One region of the Burkholderia sp. 22313 genome, then DNA from elsewhere that is predicted to be linked to it. Evidence: riboswitches for the same ligand, from Rfam matches in the RefSeq annotation. Region 1 holds a riboswitch; each other region holds the start of a gene.
What was found. Region 1 has a riboswitch for cobalamin ahead of ACTJKF_RS05090 (FecCD family ABC transporter permease). Riboswitches for the same ligand answer to the same signal wherever they lie in the genome.
Positions count from the first base shown of each region.

Region 2: another riboswitch for cobalamin. It lies ahead of cobG (precorrin-3B synthase); the one in region 1 lies ahead of ACTJKF_RS05090 (FecCD family ABC transporter permease).
Region 3: another riboswitch for cobalamin. It lies ahead of ACTJKF_RS09005 (HoxN/HupN/NixA family nickel/cobalt transporter); the one in region 1 lies ahead of ACTJKF_RS05090 (FecCD family ABC transporter permease).

Region 1 is NZ_JBQEON010000004.1:58,618-64,457, reverse strand. Features, by position in the region: gene ACTJKF_RS05115 (SIMPL domain-containing protein) at 1-284, opposite strand, end outside; gene ACTJKF_RS05110 (EVE domain-containing protein) at 477-938, opposite strand; RNA gene ssrS (6S RNA) at 1,010-1,191, opposite strand; gene ACTJKF_RS05100 (cell division protein ZapA) at 1,272-1,586, opposite strand; gene ACTJKF_RS05095 (ATPase) at 1,583-1,933, opposite strand; cobalamin riboswitch at 2,100-2,353, shown strand; gene ACTJKF_RS05090 (FecCD family ABC transporter permease) at 2,792-3,790, shown strand; gene ACTJKF_RS05085 (ABC transporter ATP-binding protein) at 3,787-4,599, shown strand; gene cobT (nicotinate-nucleotide--dimethylbenzimidazole phosphoribosyltransferase) at 4,652-5,734, shown strand; gene ACTJKF_RS05075 (adenosylcobinamide-GDP ribazoletransferase) at 5,724-5,840, shown strand, end outside.
Region 2 is NZ_JBQEON010000008.1:35,654-41,493, reverse strand. Features, by position in the region: gene cobJ (precorrin-3B C(17)-methyltransferase) at 1-207, opposite strand, end outside; gene ACTJKF_RS08920 (precorrin-2 C(20)-methyltransferase) at 204-938, opposite strand; gene ACTJKF_RS08915 (precorrin-8X methylmutase) at 935-1,561, opposite strand; gene cobG (precorrin-3B synthase) at 1,554-2,915, opposite strand; cobalamin riboswitch at 3,022-3,212, opposite strand; gene cbiE (precorrin-6y C5,15-methyltransferase (decarboxylating) subunit CbiE) at 3,417-4,661, shown strand; gene ACTJKF_RS08900 (cobalt-precorrin-5B (C(1))-methyltransferase) at 4,661-5,749, shown strand; gene ACTJKF_RS08895 (cobalt-precorrin-6A reductase) at 5,746-5,840, shown strand, end outside.
Region 3 is NZ_JBQEON010000008.1:56,871-62,710, forward strand. Features, by position in the region: gene cobN (cobaltochelatase subunit CobN) at 1-1,170, opposite strand, end outside; gene cobW (cobalamin biosynthesis protein CobW) at 1,177-2,265, opposite strand; gene ACTJKF_RS09005 (HoxN/HupN/NixA family nickel/cobalt transporter) at 2,291-3,349, opposite strand; cobalamin riboswitch at 3,535-3,798, opposite strand; cobalamin riboswitch at 3,924-4,159, shown strand; gene cobA (uroporphyrinogen-III C-methyltransferase) at 4,270-5,079, shown strand; gene ACTJKF_RS09015 (cobalamin biosynthesis protein) at 5,079-5,453, shown strand; gene cobO (cob(I)yrinic acid a,c-diamide adenosyltransferase) at 5,488-5,840, shown strand, end outside.

The sequences.
Region 1 (5,840 bases):
CCCGACACGCCCTTCGCCTGCGCGAGTGCCGCGTCGGCGCGCTGGTTCAGCGCGGACGTCAGGCTGCCCGGATCCTTCGCCTGCTGTTCGTAGAACAACGTGATGTGGATGATGTCTTGCGGCACGTCGGCGCTGGCCTGCGACGACAACGACAGCACACCCGCCGGCTCCGGAAAGTGCGGGTTCGCGGTCTGCGCGTGTACGGCCGGCGACGCGAGCGTCAGCGCGACGGGGACGGCGGCGGCGAGGGCGAGCGACAGCGCGAGTGCGGTTTTCCTGGTCATTGTTGGACTCCTTGTGCGAGGGCGCGCAGGCGGATCACGCGTGCGCGACGCGGGCGAACCGCGCGACGAAAAAACGGCCGCCGGCCCGATCGGGCGACAGCGGTTGCTTAGGCCGCGCGAACGCGCCGCGAGTTCCGTGACGGTGGCGCGGGTTGACCGGATTTGACCTTTGGCGTGCGTCGCCGCGCATGCCTACTTCATCAGCTTTTCGGTGATGAAGCGCCATTCGGCGCGCGTGACCGGCGTGATCGACAGCCGGTTGCCGCGCGCGAGCACGCGCATGTCGGCGAGTTCGTCGTGTTCGCGCAGCGCGGCGAGCGGCACGAGCGGCGACTTTTTCACGAAGCGCACGTCGACGAGCAGCCAGCGCGGTGCTTCCTGCGTCGACTTCGGATCGTAATACGGGCTGTCCGGATCGAACTGGGTCGGATCGGGGTAGGGCGTGGACGAGACTTCGGCGAGGCCCGCGATGCCCGGTTCAGGGCAGCTCGAGTGATAGAACAGCACGCCGTCGCCGATCTTCATCGTGTCGCGCATGAAATTGCGCGCCTGATAGTTGCGCACGCCGGTCCAGGGCAGCGAGTGCTGCGGCGCGTGCGAGAGATCGTCGATGCTTGCTTCGTCCGGTTCGGACTTCATCAGCCAGTATTGCATGGATCGTGATCGACGCAGAAAGAGGCTGCTACAAAAGGAAACGGCATCGGGACTCGCCCGATGCCGTTGGATAGGCCCCCGCCTTGGCCGCTAGGCCGGCATCCTGAACCTGGGGTTCAGAATTGGTCGCAGTTAGCAGCACATCGGGTACATCAGACAGAGTGACGCGCGCGCCCGTGCTACAAATTTCCGCAACCGTGCACATGGCATTGGTTCAAGGAATATATGACCTTGGCGAACCAGGCAGGGAAGCTGATTGAACTGTGTTTCGTTGCGCCAATTTGACCACCGTTGATCGCCGAGATCAAGGGGAATCGACGCATCGATCAAACGTTACTGCGTCTCGTGCTGTGCGAGCACCGCGCCGAGCTGTTCGTTCATCTGGTGCATTGTACGACGGATTTCTTCCGCCGGAAATGCTTCACCGTGCCGCACGCTCGTTTGCAGCCGCAGCAATTCCGAGGCGAGCGACAGCGCGGCCATCACCGCGATGCGATCGGTGCCGCGCACCGAGCTGTTCGCGCGGATCTTCGACATTTCGGCGTCGACGCGTGCGACGGCCTCGAGCAGCGCCGCTTCGGTTTCGGCCGAGCAGGCGAGCCGATACGGCTGACCGAGAATCGAGACTTCGATCTGCTTGGTGCTCATGCATGTTCTCCGTGGCTGGCCGCGTCATCGCTGCCCGTGCGCGCCTGCGCATCCAGCAGATCGAGCTGATTGTCGGCTTGCTCGGCGTTCTTCGTGCGCGGCAGCTTTTCGAGAATCGCGTTCAGTTTGACCTGGGCGTCGTCGATCTTTGCCGACAGCGTGTCGCGCTCGGCCGCGAGCGCATTGCGTTCGTCGCGCAGTTGCGCGAGTTCCGCGCGGACGGTGTCCGCTTCCGCGCGCATTTGCGCGACCTGCTCCTCGAGCGCGAGCCGTTCCGAGTGATAGCGCTTGTTCAGCGAAATCAGACGGCCAATATTTTGAGATAAGGTTTCGAGTTCGTTGAGCATCTGCTGCGTCCTCTAAAGACCCAGCATTTTAGCGCGGAATAACGCGCATTCCGACATCTGTAACGTTTCCAGTCGTAACACCCCGGCTTCATGCCGCGAATACGCGGGTCCGGCACGCCTTTCGCACGCGTTTTCGACGCTTTCTTGACGCTCGCGCGGCCCGCTCCTAAACTGGCGCCGCCTCGGTGCTCGCGCGTGCGTCGCGCGGTTAAACGGGAAGCAGGGCGCGTACTCCGCCCGGAGATCGCCAACCTGCGCTGCCCCCGCAACGGTAAGCGGCCGCGTCGCATGACGCAGGCCGGCTCGGGCGCGTTTCGCGTGCAGGTTCGCACGTGGGCGCGGGCCACTGCGCGCGACACGCGCGGGAAGGCGAGCCGGTATGCCGCCAGCCCGGATACCGGCCGAGGCGAGGAGCCCGCACGGGCTTCGTGACGCGCGGCCTGCGGGGAAGCGGGGCGCGCAGTGCTTCACGGGACTTGTCTTCGATGCTGACCCCAATCGTCCACGTGGCATCCGGCGCATGCCGTGGCTTGCCGTTTGCCGCGGTCGCGCGGACTGCGGTGCATGCCGATTCGTCCGGATCGATGGCGACGCACGTCGTCGTCACGCGAATCGACCCGATGCCGCACCTTCCACTATATTGCGCAGAACGCCGGCCGCGCGAAGGTGCGGCCCGACGGCGCGCGGCCGTCGCATGCCGGCATGACCGACGTGCGGCGCTACCGCCGCAACCACCCGTTCAACAAGGATGACGAGCTTGTCTATGCCTGCAATACGCCGCAGCGCGCCCGTATCGCGCGCGGCCGGCCACCGCGGTCAGCCGACGTGTCGCGTGTCATGCACGGCGCCGCGCGTCGCATGAGCGCCGCGCGTGCCGCCGCGATCTGGGCCGTGCTGGCGGCCGTGGTCGCGGTGCTGTTCGTCGCGTCGCTGTCGATCGGCAGCGTGCCGATGTCGCCGTGGCAGGCGCTTGGGTCGCTCGTGCCGCATGGCGGCGACGCGCTGTTCGCCGACATTGTGCGCACGCTGCGATTGCCGCGCGCGCTAGCAGGCTTCGCGTGCGGCGCGCTGCTCGCGCTGGCCGGCGCGCTGCTGCAGGTGCTGCTGCGCAATCCGCTCGCGGAGCCGTACGTGCTCGGCGTGTCCGGTGGCGCGGCGGGTTTCGCGCTCGTCGCGATGATCGCGGGCGCCGCGTGGTGGCTCGTCGATGCGTCCGCGTTCGCCGGCGCGCTCGTGTCGGTCGCGCTGGTGCTGGGGCTCGCGCGCCGCGAGCTGTGGCGCGGCGACTCGCGCGATGCGTCGCCGCGACTGCTGCTCACGGGCGTCGTGATCGCGGCCGGGTGGGGCGCGCTCGTCACGCTGCTGTTGTCGCTCGCGCCCGATGCGCGGCTGCGCGGCATCATCTTCTGGCTGACGGGCGACCTGAACGGCGTGACGGCGCCGTGGTTCGCATGGGGCGCGCTGCTGCTGGCCGCCTGTGTCGCGCTGCCGGCCGCGCCGCAACTGAACGTGCTGCTGCGCGGCGACGCGACCGCGCTCGCGCTCGGCGTGCCGGTCGCGCGACTGCGCGTGCGGATCTATCTCGTCGCGTCGCTGGCCGCCGCGGCGGCAGTGACGACGGCCGGCACGATCGGCTTCGTCGGCCTCGTCGTGCCGCACGCGCTGCGGCTCGCCTTCGGCAACGACCAGCGCATGCTGCTGCCGGCGGCAATGCTCGCGGGCGGCGGCGGCGTGATGGCGGCGGACCTGCTCGCGCGCACCGCGATCGCGCCCGCGCAATTGCCGGTCGGCGTGATGACCGCGTTGGCCGGCGTGCCGGTGTTCCTGTGGATGTTGCTGAGGAGACCGATGCGATGACGCACACCGCACCGCACACCGCCGGCGACATCGCCTATGCGGCAGTCGACCTGACACTGAAGGCCGGCGAGCGGACGTTGCTCGCCGGCTTCACGCAGGCGTTCCGGCCCGGCGAGATCTGGTGCGTCGCGGGGCCGAACGGCGCCGGCAAGACGACGCTGCTCGCGACGCTCGCAGGCCTGCAGCAGCCGGCCGGCGGCCAGGTCGCGATCGACGGCCGGCCGCTCGCTGCGTGGCCGCCCGAACAGCTCGCGCGGCGCCGCGCGCTGATGCCGCAGCAACTGCACGACGCCTTCAGTGCGACGGTATTCGACACGGTGCTGCTCAACCGCTTTCCGTATCTCGGCGGCTGGGGCTGGGAGCGCGACGGCGACCGCGCGGCCGCGCACGACGCGCTCGCGACGTTCGGGCTGACCGCGCTCGCGTCGCGCGACGTGCTGTCGCTGTCGGGCGGCGAGCGGCAGCGCGTCGCGCTGGCCGCGACGCTGTGCCAGGACGCGCCGCTGATGTTGCTCGACGAACCGCTCGCGCATCTCGACCTGCATCACCAGATCGACGGCCTGACCGCGTTGAATGCGTGGCTCGACGCGGGCCCGCGCACGGTGCTGTTCTCGTGCCACGACCTGAATCTCGCGCGGCGTTTCGCGACGCACGCGCTGTTGCTCGACGGCCGCGGTCACGCGTGGGCCGGCCCCGTGCACGACGTGCTGACGCCGGCGCGCGCGAGCGACGCGTTCGGCTATCCGCTCGTGCTGATCCGCGAGAACGGCCGCGACGCGCTGTTGCCCGCGTGGCCCGAGCGGCGATGATCTTCCTTCTTTCGACGCGCGGCACCGGCCGCGCCAACGAGGCAACCTTCCGATGACGAATTCGACCGCCCAGACCGCCGAGACCGCCCACACCGATTTCCCGCCCGCGATCGCGCCGCTCGACGACGTGCTGCGCAAGCGCCTGCAGCATGTGATCGATCACAAGACCAAGCCGCCCGGCAGTCTCGGCCAGCTCGAGGCGATCGCGCTGCAGATCGGCCTGATCCAGCGCACCGAGCGGCCGCAGGTGCAGCGCCCCGTGACGATCGTGTTCGCCGGCGACCACGGGATCGCGGCCGAGGGCGTGAGCCCGTATCCGCAGTCGGTCACCGCGCAGATGGTCGCGAACTTCCTGGCCGGCGGCGCGGCGATCAATGCGTTCTCGAGTGTCGCGCAGAGCGCGCTCGAGATCGTCGATGCGGGCGTCGCGTCGCCGCTGCCGGTGTCCGACCGGCTCGTGTCGCTGCCGGTCGCGCGCGGCACGCGCAACTTCGCGGCCGAACCCGCGATGACGCGCGACGACGCGCTGACGGCGCTCGCCGCCGGCGCGGCGCGCGTGCGCCTGCACGCATCGCTCGGCACGAACGTGATCGGCTTTGGTGAAATGGGGATCGCGAACACGTCGTCGGCCGCGTGCCTGATGAGCCGGCTGCTCGACGTGCCGATCGACGCGTGTGTCGGGCGCGGCACGGGCCTCGACGACCAGGGGCTCGCGCACAAGCGCGCGGTGCTCGGCCGTGCGCTCGTCCGGCATTCGCACGCGATCGCGCCGCTCGACGTGCTGGCGACGTTCGGCGGCTTCGAGATCGCGATGATGACGGGCGCGTATCTCGCGGCCGCGAGCGAGCGGATGACGATCCTCGTCGACGGCTTCATCGCGACGGCCGCGCTGCTCGTCGCCGAGCGCATCGCACCCGGCGTGCGCGACTACTGCGTGTTCTCGCACGCGTCGCACGAGGCCGGGCACCGGCGCATGCTCGAGCACTTCGGCGCGAAGCCGCTGCTCGCGCTCGACCTGCGGCTCGGCGAAGGCACGGGCGCCGCGCTCGCGCTGCCGCTGGTGCGCGCGGCGGCCGCGTTCCTCGCCGAGATGGCGAGCTTCGAATCCGCGGGCGTCGACAATCGTGACGCCTGAGCGCGCGCGCGGCGTGCGCGCCGAACTGCGCTACTTCTTCGTCGCGCTCGGCTATTTCACGCGCGTGCCGGTGCCGCGCGCGATCGGCTACGCGGCCGGCGATCTC
Region 2 (5,840 bases), on a different contig from region 1:
CACGATGCCGGCCGCGCACAGCGCGACGATCGGCAGCCCGCGCGCGTAAAGCTCGCGCAGATGGGCGCCGAGTTCGTCGAACGGCACGTCGGCCGCGACGCGCGACGCAAGCCCGTGCACCAGCGCGCCCGGATAGCGCGCCTGGATGCGCCGCGCGGTATCGAGCGCGCCCGCGCCGAGAATCACGATCGCGGGCGGAGTCGTCATCCTTGCCATTTTTCCCCCGGCACGACCAGCAGCGAGAAATACGGCGACGCCATCGGATCGACTTCGTCGAGCGGCACGATGCGCTGAGTCGCCATCGTCGCGCGCTCGACGTACCGCGCGCGCTTCGCGAGCCCCAGTTCGTCGAGCACGCGCCGCACCTTGTCGAAGTTGCGGCCGAGCTTCATCACGACGGCCGCGTCGGCCTGCGCGAGCCGCGCGCGCAGTTCGTCCGCCGGCAGCACGCCCGACAGCACCGACAGGCTCTGGTTGCGATAGACGAGCGGCTGCCCGAGCACGGCCGTGCCGCCGAGCATCGCGCACACGCCCGGGATCACTTCGGTGTCGTAGCGCGGCGCGAGGCGATCGTGCAGGTACATGTACGACCCGTAGAAGAACGGATCGCCTTCGCAGATCACCGCGACGTCGCGCCCGGCCTCGAGATGCGACGCGACGATCTCGGCCGCCGTGTCGTAGAAATCGGCGATCACCGTCTCGTAGCAGAGCGGCGGCGGCAGCGCCTCGGTCGTCACCGGATAGACGAGCGGCAGTTGCGTCTGCGCGTCGAGCAGGTGCGCCTCGACGATGCCGTACGCATTGCCTTTCTTGCCCTTCGCGACGAAATACGCAACCACCGGCGCGGCCTGCAGAACGCGCAGCGCCTTGATCGTCATCAGTTCAGGGTCGCCGGGGCCGACGCCGACCCCGAACAGGCGTCCGCGCGGGGCGGTCATTCGGCCTCCGTCGCGAGTGCGTTGACCGCGGCGGCGGCCATCGCGCTGCCGCCGCGCCGGCCGAGCAGCGCGACGTACGGCACGCCGCGGCTGTTCGCGTCGAGCATCGCCTTCGACTCGGCCGCGCCGATGAAGCCGACCGGAAAGCCGAGAATCAGCGCGGGGCGCGGCGCGCCGGCGTCGATCATGTCGAGCAGGTGGAACAGCGCGGTCGGCGCGTTGCCGATCACGACGACGCTGCCGGCCAGATGCGCTCGCCACAGTTCGAGCGCCGCGGCCGAGCGCGTGTTGCCGAGATGCCGCGCGAGGTCGGGCACTTCCGGCTCGCCAAGCGTGCAGAGCACGCGATTGCCGGCCGGCAGCCGCGCGCGCGTGATGCCTTCGGCGACCATCTTCGCGTCGCACAGGATCGGCGCGCCCGCCGCAAGGGCGGTGCGGCCCGCCGTGCCGGCGCCGGCCGAGAAGCGCAGGTCGTAGACGACATCGACCATCCCGCACGCGTGGATCACGCGCACCGCGAGCTTCTCGAGATCGGGCGGAACCCGCGACAGGTCGGCCTCGGCGCGGATCGTCGCGAACGACTGGCGGTAGATTTCCTGCCCGTCGCGAATGTAGTCAAGCATCGGTGGTGTCCTGGCTGTGCCGCGCGCCCGTGAGTCGGGCCGCGGCCTGGTCAATCGTCAGATGGCGCGCGAGCGGGGCGCCGAGGCCCGCGCCGGCATCGCGCCGGTAAAGGTCGTAGCGGGCGGGCGCCACCGCGACGAGCGTGTGTGTAGCGGGGTGCGGCAGCGCACAGTGGCGCTCGCAGCCGGTCAGGTGCACGTCGGCCGGGTATGCGACGCGCGCGGCGAGCGCGAGCGCATCGCGTTTCGTATCGGCGCGCGATTTCGCGCAACCCGCGCTGCCGGTGCAGGCGACGAGCGACGCCAGCGGGGCGGACGGCGTGCAGACGAGACCGAGCGACGCGAGACCGTCGAGCACGGCCGGCGCACGTTCGTGCCGCACGCCGTGCACGAACACGCCTTGCCACGGCGTCATCGACAGCGTGCCGTCGCCATCGGAGTCGGCAAGCGCCGCCAGCCGTTCCAGTTGCGTCGCGTCGAGCCGGCCGAGCACGCATTGCGCGCCGATGCTGCTGTGCTGCGTGTCGAGCGACGGCCGGGCGCCGAAGCGCAGCGCCGGATCGGCCGGCGTACGCCGCCAGCCGGCCAGTGCCGGATCGGTGTCGAGCGGAAAGGGCGCGTAGTGCTGCGTGCGCTCGCGCAACGCGCATTCGCGGCCGGTCGCGAGTAATCCGCGCATCCGCGTGACGTCGGCCGGCGCGAGATCGAGAAACGCGAGCAGTAACGCATGGACCAGCGCGACGGCCTGGTCCGGCGCCACGTCGAACGACGCGGGCGAATCGTCCGACGAAACCGGCGGACAGCCGGCCAGGCCCGCGGCGATGCGCACCGCGCCGTCGCCGCGACGCCACGCGGCGAGCCAGATGTCGTGCGGATGATCGAGTGCCGCGACCGCTTCGCCGCCGTCGAGCTGGATCGAGAATTTCGGCGACAGCTCGCCACGGCGCGGCTCGCGCGCGAGCATGTCGAGCAACGGCAGCGCGAGTGCGTGGCTGTCGAGCAACGCGTCGGGATCGCGCCCCGCGAGCGGGCTGAGCATCAGGTTGCGGACGTCGTCGGCCGCGGCGAGCGCGGCGCGGTCCGGAGCCGGATCGCCGCGGCTCGCGCGCGGGCCGAGCCCGGCATCGAGCAACGCGCTGGCCAGCGAATCGGCCGCGCCGTCGCGTATGCCGCGCAGCTGGAGATTCGCGCGATTGGTCGCGTCGATCGCCCCGGAGCCGTAGGCGCGGGCCGCGGCGGCGATCGCGCGCGCCTGGCGCGCATCGAGCCGGCCGCCCGGCAGCTTGATCCTGCACAATCCGCCATCGGCGGCCGCGACGACGCGCATGAGCCCCGGGCAAGCCGACGGGCGCACGACGGACGACGCAGGAATCGAAACGGGGGCGGAACTCACGGGATACCGGGACAGTGTCGCGCCGCGGCCAACGCATCGGTACACCCCGCCCGACGCCGACTGGCACGCACGCACTTTCAGGCCGGCAGGTCTCCTGGCTGACAGGTCGGCGCCGGCTCCCGGCCTTCCCGGTGAATCCAGTGGCATGAGGGGGAGCGCGGCTCGCTGTCTACAGTTGCGGGGGCAGCCACAGCGGCGCGAAGCGCGCCCTGTGTTCCCTCTTCGGCCCCGAAGGGCACCGGCGAACGAACGGCCGTAGGATACCCGATTTCCGCGGTGCTTCGCGACCGCCGAACGGGTGCCGTGACCTAGGCGAAACGGCGTCCGGCATCGGCGCCCCGGCAGATGAAACGCGCGATGGAACACGGTACCATGCCGACTTTCGCAACGCGGACGGCCGCACCGGCGCCTTCACGGCCGCCGTGCGGCGACTCGATGGAATCGGATGAAGGGGAAGGGTGCATGACGGCGTGGCTGACGATAGTGGGCATCGGCGACGACGGCTACGCGGGGCTCGGGCGCGGCGCGCGGCGCGCGCTGTTCGAGGCGGCGCGGGTCGTCGGTGCGAAGCGGCACCTCGACATGCTGCCTGCGCGGCTGCCGGCCGCCCGCGAAGCGTGGCCGTCGCCGTTCGATGTGTCGGGCCTGCTCGCGCAGCGCGGCACGCCGGTCTGCGTGCTCGCGAGCGGCGACCCGATGCTGTTCGGCGTCGGTGCCACGCTCGCGCGCGAACTCGCCCCCGACGAATGGCGCGTGCTGCCCGCCCCATCGTCGCTGTCGCTGGCGGCCGCGCGGCTCGGCTGGGCGTTGCAGGACACCGGCGCGGTGTCGCTCGTCGGCCGGCCGCTCGCGACGCTCGCGCGTCACCTGCTGCCGGGCCGGCGGCTGTTCGTGCTGAGCGCCGACGGCCGCACGCCGGCCACGGTCGCCGCCGAACTGACCGCGCGCGGCTTCGGCCCGACGCGCATCAGCGTGTTCGAACATCTCGGCGGCCCGCTCGAGCGGCGTCTCGACAGCCTCGCGCAGGACTGGCACGTCGGCGAAACCGCCGCGCTCAACCTTGTCGCCCTCGACTGCCAGGCCGGCCCCGATGCGCCGCGCCGTGCGCTCACGCCCGGCCTGCCCGACGACGCCTACCGCCACGACGGCCAGTTGACCAAGCGCGACATGCGCGCGTTGACGCTCGGGCGCCTCGCACCCGCACCCGGCGAGCTGCTGTGGGACGTCGGCGCGGGCAGCGGCTCGATCGGCATCGAATGGATGCGCGCGCATCCGTCGTGCCAGGCGATCGCGATCGAGTCGCATGCGGAGCGCCAACGCTTCATCGAGCACAACCGCGACGCGCTCGGCGTGCCGGGCCTGCAACTCGTCGCGGGCCGCGCACCCGATGCGCTCGCGGGGCTCGCCGTGCCCGACGCGGTCTTCATCGGCGGTGGCGCGACCGCAGCCGGCGTGCTCGACGCGTGCTGGCGGGCGCTGAAACCCGGCGGCCGGCTCGTCGCGAACGCGGTCACGCTGCAAGGCGAACTGGCGCTCGCCGCGTGGCGCGACGCGCACGGCGGCACGCTCACGCGTGTGTCGCTCGCGCACGCCGAGCCGCTCGGCCGCTTCGACACGTGGCGGCAGCCGTTGCCCGTCACGCTGTATGACGTGCGCAAGCCCGATTCCGCGGTCGCGGACGCCGCGCACGTCACGGACCTCCCCTGATGCGCGACGAAACCCCCGAACAACCGGCACCGCTGCGGTTCGGCTACACGACCGGCAGCTGCGCGACCGCGACGTCGCTCGCCGCCGCGCGCCTGCTGCTCGCGGGCCGCGCGGACGATGCGGTCGAGATCGTGTTGCCGAAGGGGCAGCGCGTGATGATGCGGCTCGAGTTCTGCCGCGCCATGGCCGACGGCGCCGAGGCCGGCACGCTCAAGGACGCCGGCGACGATCCGGACGTCACGCACGGCGCGCTGATCTTCGCGCGCGTCGCGCTGGCCGCCGCGCCCGGTGTGCGTTTTCATGCGGGGCCGGGCGTCGGCACCGTCACGCGCGCGGGGCTCACGCTGCCCGTCGGCGAGCCGGCGATCAATCCGGTGCCGCGCCAGATGATGACCACGCACCTCGGCGCGCTCGCGGCCGAATACGGCTATGCAGGCGGCTTCGACGTGACGATCGGCGTCGAGGGCGGCGAGGCGCTCGCGTTGAAGACGATGAACCCGCGCCTCGGCATCGTCGGCGGACTGTCGATTCTCGGTACGACCGGCATCGTGCGGCCCTTCTCGTGCTCGGCGTACATCGCGTCGATCCATCAGGGCATCGACGTCGCGCGCGCGAACGGCATCGCGCACATTGCCGCGTGCACCGGCAACGCGAGCGAGGATGCCATGCGCGCGCACTACGGGCTGCCCGACATGGCGCTGATCGAGATGGGCGATTTCGCCGGCGCGGTGCTGAAGCACCTGCGCCGCGCGCCGGTCGCGCGCCTGTCGATGTGCGGCGGCTTCGGCAAGCTCAGCAAGCTCGCGGCCGGTCATCTCGACCTGCACAGCCGCCATTCGAGCATCGACCTGCCGCTGCTCGCGCAGTGGGCGGCCGAAGCCGGCGCGAACGACGCGCTGCAGGCCGCGATGCGCGCGGCGAACACCAGCCAGGAAGCGCTGAAGTTCGCGCACGCGGGCGGCGTGCCGCTCGGCGACCTCGTCTGTGCCCATGCGCTGCGCGTCGCGCGCGAAATCGTGCCGGCGTCCGTCGCGGTCGAAATGTTCGCGATCGACCGCCAGGGCCGCTTCGTCGGGCGCGCGCGATGAGCACGCGCATCCTGCTGCTCGGGGGCACCGGCGACGCGTTGAGGATCGCACGCGCGCTCGGCCCACGGCACGTCTACAGTCTCGCCGGGCT
Region 3 (5,840 bases), on a different contig from region 1:
GTGCGGATAGTTCGCGAGAATCAGCGCGATGCGCTTGTCGGCAGGGTCGAGCGTGCGCAGCCGGCACCAGCCGCGCGCGAGCGCCGCGACGAACGCGATCCGCTCGGCATCCGGCTGATAGCGCACGACGTCGACTTCGGTGTGCGGACAACGATACGCGAGCCCCTTGAAGCTCACCGCGCGCGTGACGATGCGTCCGTCGACTTCGGGCAACGCGATGTGCATCGCGATGTCGCGCGCGTGCAGCCCCTGGTTGTCGGCCACCCACGCGTCGCGATTGCCGCCGGACAGGATCACCTGCAGCACCGGCGCGTCGCCGGCGAGCACGTCGGGCTCGGGGCTGTCGATCGCGCCGGCCGCGAACGCCGTGGTGTTCAGCACGAGCGCGACGCGATGCGTGTCGCACAGCTGCGTGATGACCTCGCGGCTCACCGCGTCCTTCAGCGACGTGACCGCGATCGGCAGCGGATTGAGCCCTTCGTGCACGAGCGCATCGGCCAGCGCGTCGAACACGGCCGTGTTCGCCGCCTGCCAGTGCGCGCGATAAAACAGGATCGCGACGACGGGCGCGCCGGGCGTCCAGCGCGCGCGCCAGTCGTCGACGCTCGCCGGGTCGCGCGCCGGGTGATACAGCGCGGCGGCCGGCAGCGGGCGCGGCAACGCGGGTTCGGCGCCGAACCCGAGCGTATGGAACGCGATGCTGCGCAGCAATGCTTCGGCGTTGTGCATCCCGCCTTCGCGCAGGTAGCGCCACCACAGCCGGCACAGATCGGGCGCGACGGTGCTCTTCGCGACGAGGTTCGGGTCTTCCTGCAGGTCGCCCGAGAACATCGCGAGCTGCTGCCGCCGTTTCGACGCGAGCGACACCGCCTGTTCGATCCCGTACGGCCAGTACGCCTCGCCGCCGAGATGATCGATCACGACCGTCTTCGCGTGACGCAGCACGTCGTCGACGTAGAAATCGACGGACGCCGGCTGCCGCAGGAACGTGACGTTCGCGAGCCGCACGCCCGGAAAACCGGCCGGCAGCGTCGGCACGACGCTGGCCAGCAGCGACAGCGTCGTGTCGGCCGAGCTCAGGATCACGATGTCGGCCGGCTGCTGGTCGATCCGGATGACGCCCTGCGTGTCGTCGACGAAGCCGCCCGGCGTGGTGCGCAGCAGATGCATCGTGCGTTACGCCTGTTGCATTTCGGCGGCGCAGGCCGCGTCGAACGCGCGCTGCAAGGCGGCCGCGTCGAGCGCCTCGCCGATCAGCACGAAGCGGCTCGCGCGCGCTTCGCCGTCCTGCCAGCGACGGTCGAAATAGCTGTCGAAACGGCGGCCGACGCCCTGGATCACGAGCCGCATCGGCGCATCGGGCAGCGCCGCGAAGCCTTTTGCGCGATAGATCGTGTGGGTCTCGACCACGCGCTGCAGCGCGGCGATCGTCGCTTCGCGCGAGCCGGCGTCGCCCGCCACCACCACCGAATCGAAATCGTCGTGATGATGGTCGTGATCGCCGTCGTCGGCCGAGCCGTGATGGTCGTGGCGCAGGTGGATCGTGTCCTCCGACGCCGACTCGAGCCCGAGCAGCATCGCGAGATCGAGTTCGCCGCGCGTCGCGCGCACGATCTTCACCTGCGGCGGGATTTCCTCGCGGATCGCGGCTTCGACTTCGGCGAACGGCGCATCGCCGACCAGGTCGGCCTTGTTCACGATCACGAGATCGGCCGACGACAGCTGATCGGCGAACAGTTCGTGCAGCGGCGATTCGTGGTCGAGGTTCGGATCGGCGCGGCGCTGCGCGTCGACGGCCTGCGGGTTCTCCGCGAACTGGCCGCTCGCGGCGGCCGGCCCGTCGACGACGGTCACGACCGCGTCGACCGTGAAGCTGTTGCGGATGGTCGGCCAGTTGAAGGCCTGGACGAGCGGCTTCGGCAACGCGAGGCCCGACGTCTCGATCAGCACGTGGTCGAGGTCGGCGCGGCGCTCGACGAGCGCTTCCATCACCGGGTAGAACTCTTCCTGCACGGTGCAGCACAGGCAGCCGTTCGCGAGTTCGTACAGCTGGCCGGCCGCTTCGTCCTGCGCGCCGTCCGCGTCGTCGCAGCCGATGCCGCAGCCCTTGAGGATTTCGCCGTCGATGCCGAGCTCGCCGAATTCGTTGACGATCACCGCGATGCGGCGGCCTTCGGCGTGCTGCAGGATGTGCCGCATCAGCGTGGTCTTGCCGCTGCCGAGAAAGCCCGTGACGATCGTGACGGGAAGCTTGCGTAGGGTCATGGTGGGTCCTGTGGAGAAAAGGGAGTCAGGCCGAGAGCGTCACGTCGATCTCGTCGTAGCGTTTGAGGCGGTAGATTGCGGCCGATACGATCCAGCACGCGAGGAACAGGCCGATCACGACGTAGCCGAGCATCCCGAAATGCGAGGCGACCATCGTCGAGAAACGCCACACCGGGCCCTGCAGCGAGAGTTTATCCGCGAGCAGCGCAAGCACCTCGATGCCGCCGATCAGCGCGGCAACCAGCACCGACACGAACGTGATCGTCATGTTGTAGTAAATCTTGCGGATCGGCCGCACGTATGCCCAGCGGTATGCGCCCATCATCAGGATGCCGTCGGTCGTGTCGACGAGCGTCATGCCTGCGGTAAACAGCGCCGGCAGCGCCATCACCGACCAGAACGACATGCCGCCCTGCACCTGCGTCGCCGAAATGCCGAACAGCGCGATCTCGGTCGCGGTATCGAAGCCGAAGCCGAACAGGAAGCCGACCGGATACAGGTGCCAGCTGCGCGACACGAGGCGGAACAGCGGCCGGAACAGGCGCGCGAGCACGCCGCGCTGGTTCATCAGCATGTCGAGATCGGCATCGACGATCGCCTCGCCGCGGCGGGCCGCGCGAAACGTCCGGTACACGGAGATCAGGATCAGCAGGTTCGCGGCCGCGAGCACCAGCAGGAAGAACGCGGACACGCTCGTGCTGATCACGCCGCCCCAGGTCTTCATGCTCTCGAAGCGCGCGAGCGACGCCGCGGTCAGCGCGACGGCCACCGACATCACGATCACCACGGTCGAATGCCCGAGCGAGAAGAACAGGCCCGCGCCGAGCGGGCTGCGGCCTTCCTGCATCAGCTTGCGCGTGACGTTGTCGATCGCGGCGATATGGTCGGCATCGACCGCGTGGCGCAGCCCGAACACGTACGCGAGCAGCGCGGTGCCCAGCAGCACGGGCTGGTCGCGAAACGCGACGAAGGCCCAGATCCACGCGGCGACGTTGAATGCGACGAGCAATGAGTAGATCGCGACGATTTTGCCGCGCAGCCCGGACGGACTGTCGTTGAACAGGCGGAAGAACGAGTCGAGCATGATGCTCCCTTGCGAACGGTCGACATGATGAATGCCAACACGGCTGCCGCGTGCCCTGCCCGCGCCGCCTGCCGCTCGCCGCGCCGGCCCGCGCGCATGCTGCGGACGGATCGGCGGAGGAAGCGGGAAACGCTCGGACGTCCGGGCGTACTGCGGCCGTGGACGATGCGCCGCCTCCCCGCGGCGCTGAACCCAACGTTTCGGCCGGTATCCGGGCTGACGAACACGCCGCTTCGCCTTCCCGGATGCGCGGCATCCAGTGGCGGTCGTCCGCATGCGACAGGCATGCGGCGAAGCGGCGCTGCGTCGCGCTTGCGCGCGACGCGTTCGCTTACCGTTGCGGGGGCAGCACAGGTTGGCTCGACTGCGGCGCAGGCAGGCTCCCTGTTTCCCGTTTAACTGCGCGCGCCGGAGCGGCACGCGCGAGCACCAAAACGCGTGCGAGTGTAGGCGGCGGTGCGGGGAGCGTCAAGGCGGGACGGGCCGTCCGGGGGCATTCGGCCGGCGCCCGGCATGATGCCGGAAGCCGTATCCGGCCCTTGCGCGGCAGGTTCGCGCGGGCCGGCCGCTGTGCTATCGTATGCGCCGCGTTCGGTGCTCGCATGCGCATTCCGTGCATGCAGTTAAACGGGAAACAGGAGGCGGACATCCGCCCGGCCTGTGCTGTCCCCGCAACGGTACGCCGCCCGCGCGCCGCGATTCCCCCGCACGCGCCCAGGCCGCCCGCGATGCCACTGCCCTTCAGCGGGCGGGAAGGCTGCGGCCTGGCAAGCGGCCAGCCCGGATACCGGCCGACGCAAGGGGCGAGCCTGCGGCTCGCCGAACGCCCGATCCGCGGGGGACGGATGGGGTGCGCATTTCGCCCGCGCTCGCGCGGGCTTCGCCCGATCCGTCATGCACTGCCTGTCCGCCGGCCGCCGATGTGCCGCTCGCTGTCCCCTTTCCACTGCCACGACACGGTGCGCGCCGTGCCGCGTCCGATGAGCCGCGCCTGGCTCGTCGGCGCCGGCCCCGGCGACGCCGATCTGCTCACGCTGAAGGCCGTGCGCGCGATCGCCGCGGCCGACGTGCTGCTCGTCGACGATCTCGTGAACCCCGACGTGCTGCGCCATGCGCGCGCCGACGCGCGCATCGAGCACGTCGGCAAGCGCGGCGGCCATGCGTCGACCCCGCAGGAAACGATCGTCGCCGCGATGCTCGCGCACCTGCGCGCGGGCCGCAGCGTCGCGCGGCTCAAGGGCGGCGATCCGTTCGTGTTCGGCCGCGGCGGCGAGGAGTTGCTCGCGGTCGGCGCGGCGGGTTTCCCGGTCGAGGTCGTGAACGGCATCACGGCCGGGATCGCCGCGCCGGCCGCGCTCGGCATTCCGGTCACGCATCGCGGCGACGCGCAGGGCGTGATCTTCGTCACGGGCCACGGCGCGGGCGCCGACGAACCCGACTGGCGCGCGCTGGCCGCGACGCGCATGACGATCGTCGTCTACATGGGCATTCGTCGGCTCGCCGCGATCGCGGCCGCGCTGCTTGACGGCGGCCTGCCCGGCGACACGCCGTGCGCGGCGATCGAAAACGCGACGCGCGACGCACAGCGGCACGTGCTGGCCACGCTCGACACGGTCGTCGAGCGCGTGGCCGCGACCGCGATCGGTTCGCCCGCGATCGTCGTGATCGGCCGCGTCGCGGCGCTCGCCGACGATCCCGCGGTGCGCGCGGCGCTCGGCGGCCGCGGCTGATGCGCGTCGCGCTCGGCGTCGGGTTCCGCGCGGGCGTGAGCGCCGCGCAACTCGACGCCGCGATCCGCGCGGCGCTCGCGCACTACCCGGGCGCCGCGCCGGCCGTTATCGCGACGCTCGCCGACAAGGCACGGGCCCGACCGCTGCGCACGCTGTGCGCGCGACGCGGCTGGCCGCTCGTCGCATTCGACGCGGCGCAGCTCGCGCAATGCGCCGAACCGGCATTGAGCGGCCCGTCGACTGTCGCGCTGGCGCGTTTCGGCGTCGCGGGCGTGGCCGAGCCGTGCGCGCGGCTGGCGGCACCCAACGGCCGGCTGCTCGGCCCCAAATCCATCCTGGGCGGCGTGACGGTCGCGCTCGCCGGCCCGCTCTGAATCCTTTGTTCCGCTTTCGACAGGACGACTCCCGATGAAAACCGATGCCGAATCCCATCAACGGATGACCGAACGCCGTCGCGCCGGCCATGAAAAGAAGCAGGCTGCCGCCACGCAGGAAAAGGGCCTGCTGATCGTCAACACCGGCAACGGCAAGGGCAAGAGCACGGCCGCGTTCGGCATGGCCGTGCGCGTGCTCGGCCACGGCATGCGGCTCGGCGTCGTGCAGTTCATCAAGGGCGCGCTGCATACGTCCGAGCGCGATTTCCTCGGCGCGGTCGCGCAATGCGACTTCGTGACGATGGGCGACGGCTACACGTGGAACACGCAGGACCGCGACGCCGACATCGCGACCGCGCGCAAGGGCTGGGACGAGGCACGCCGAAT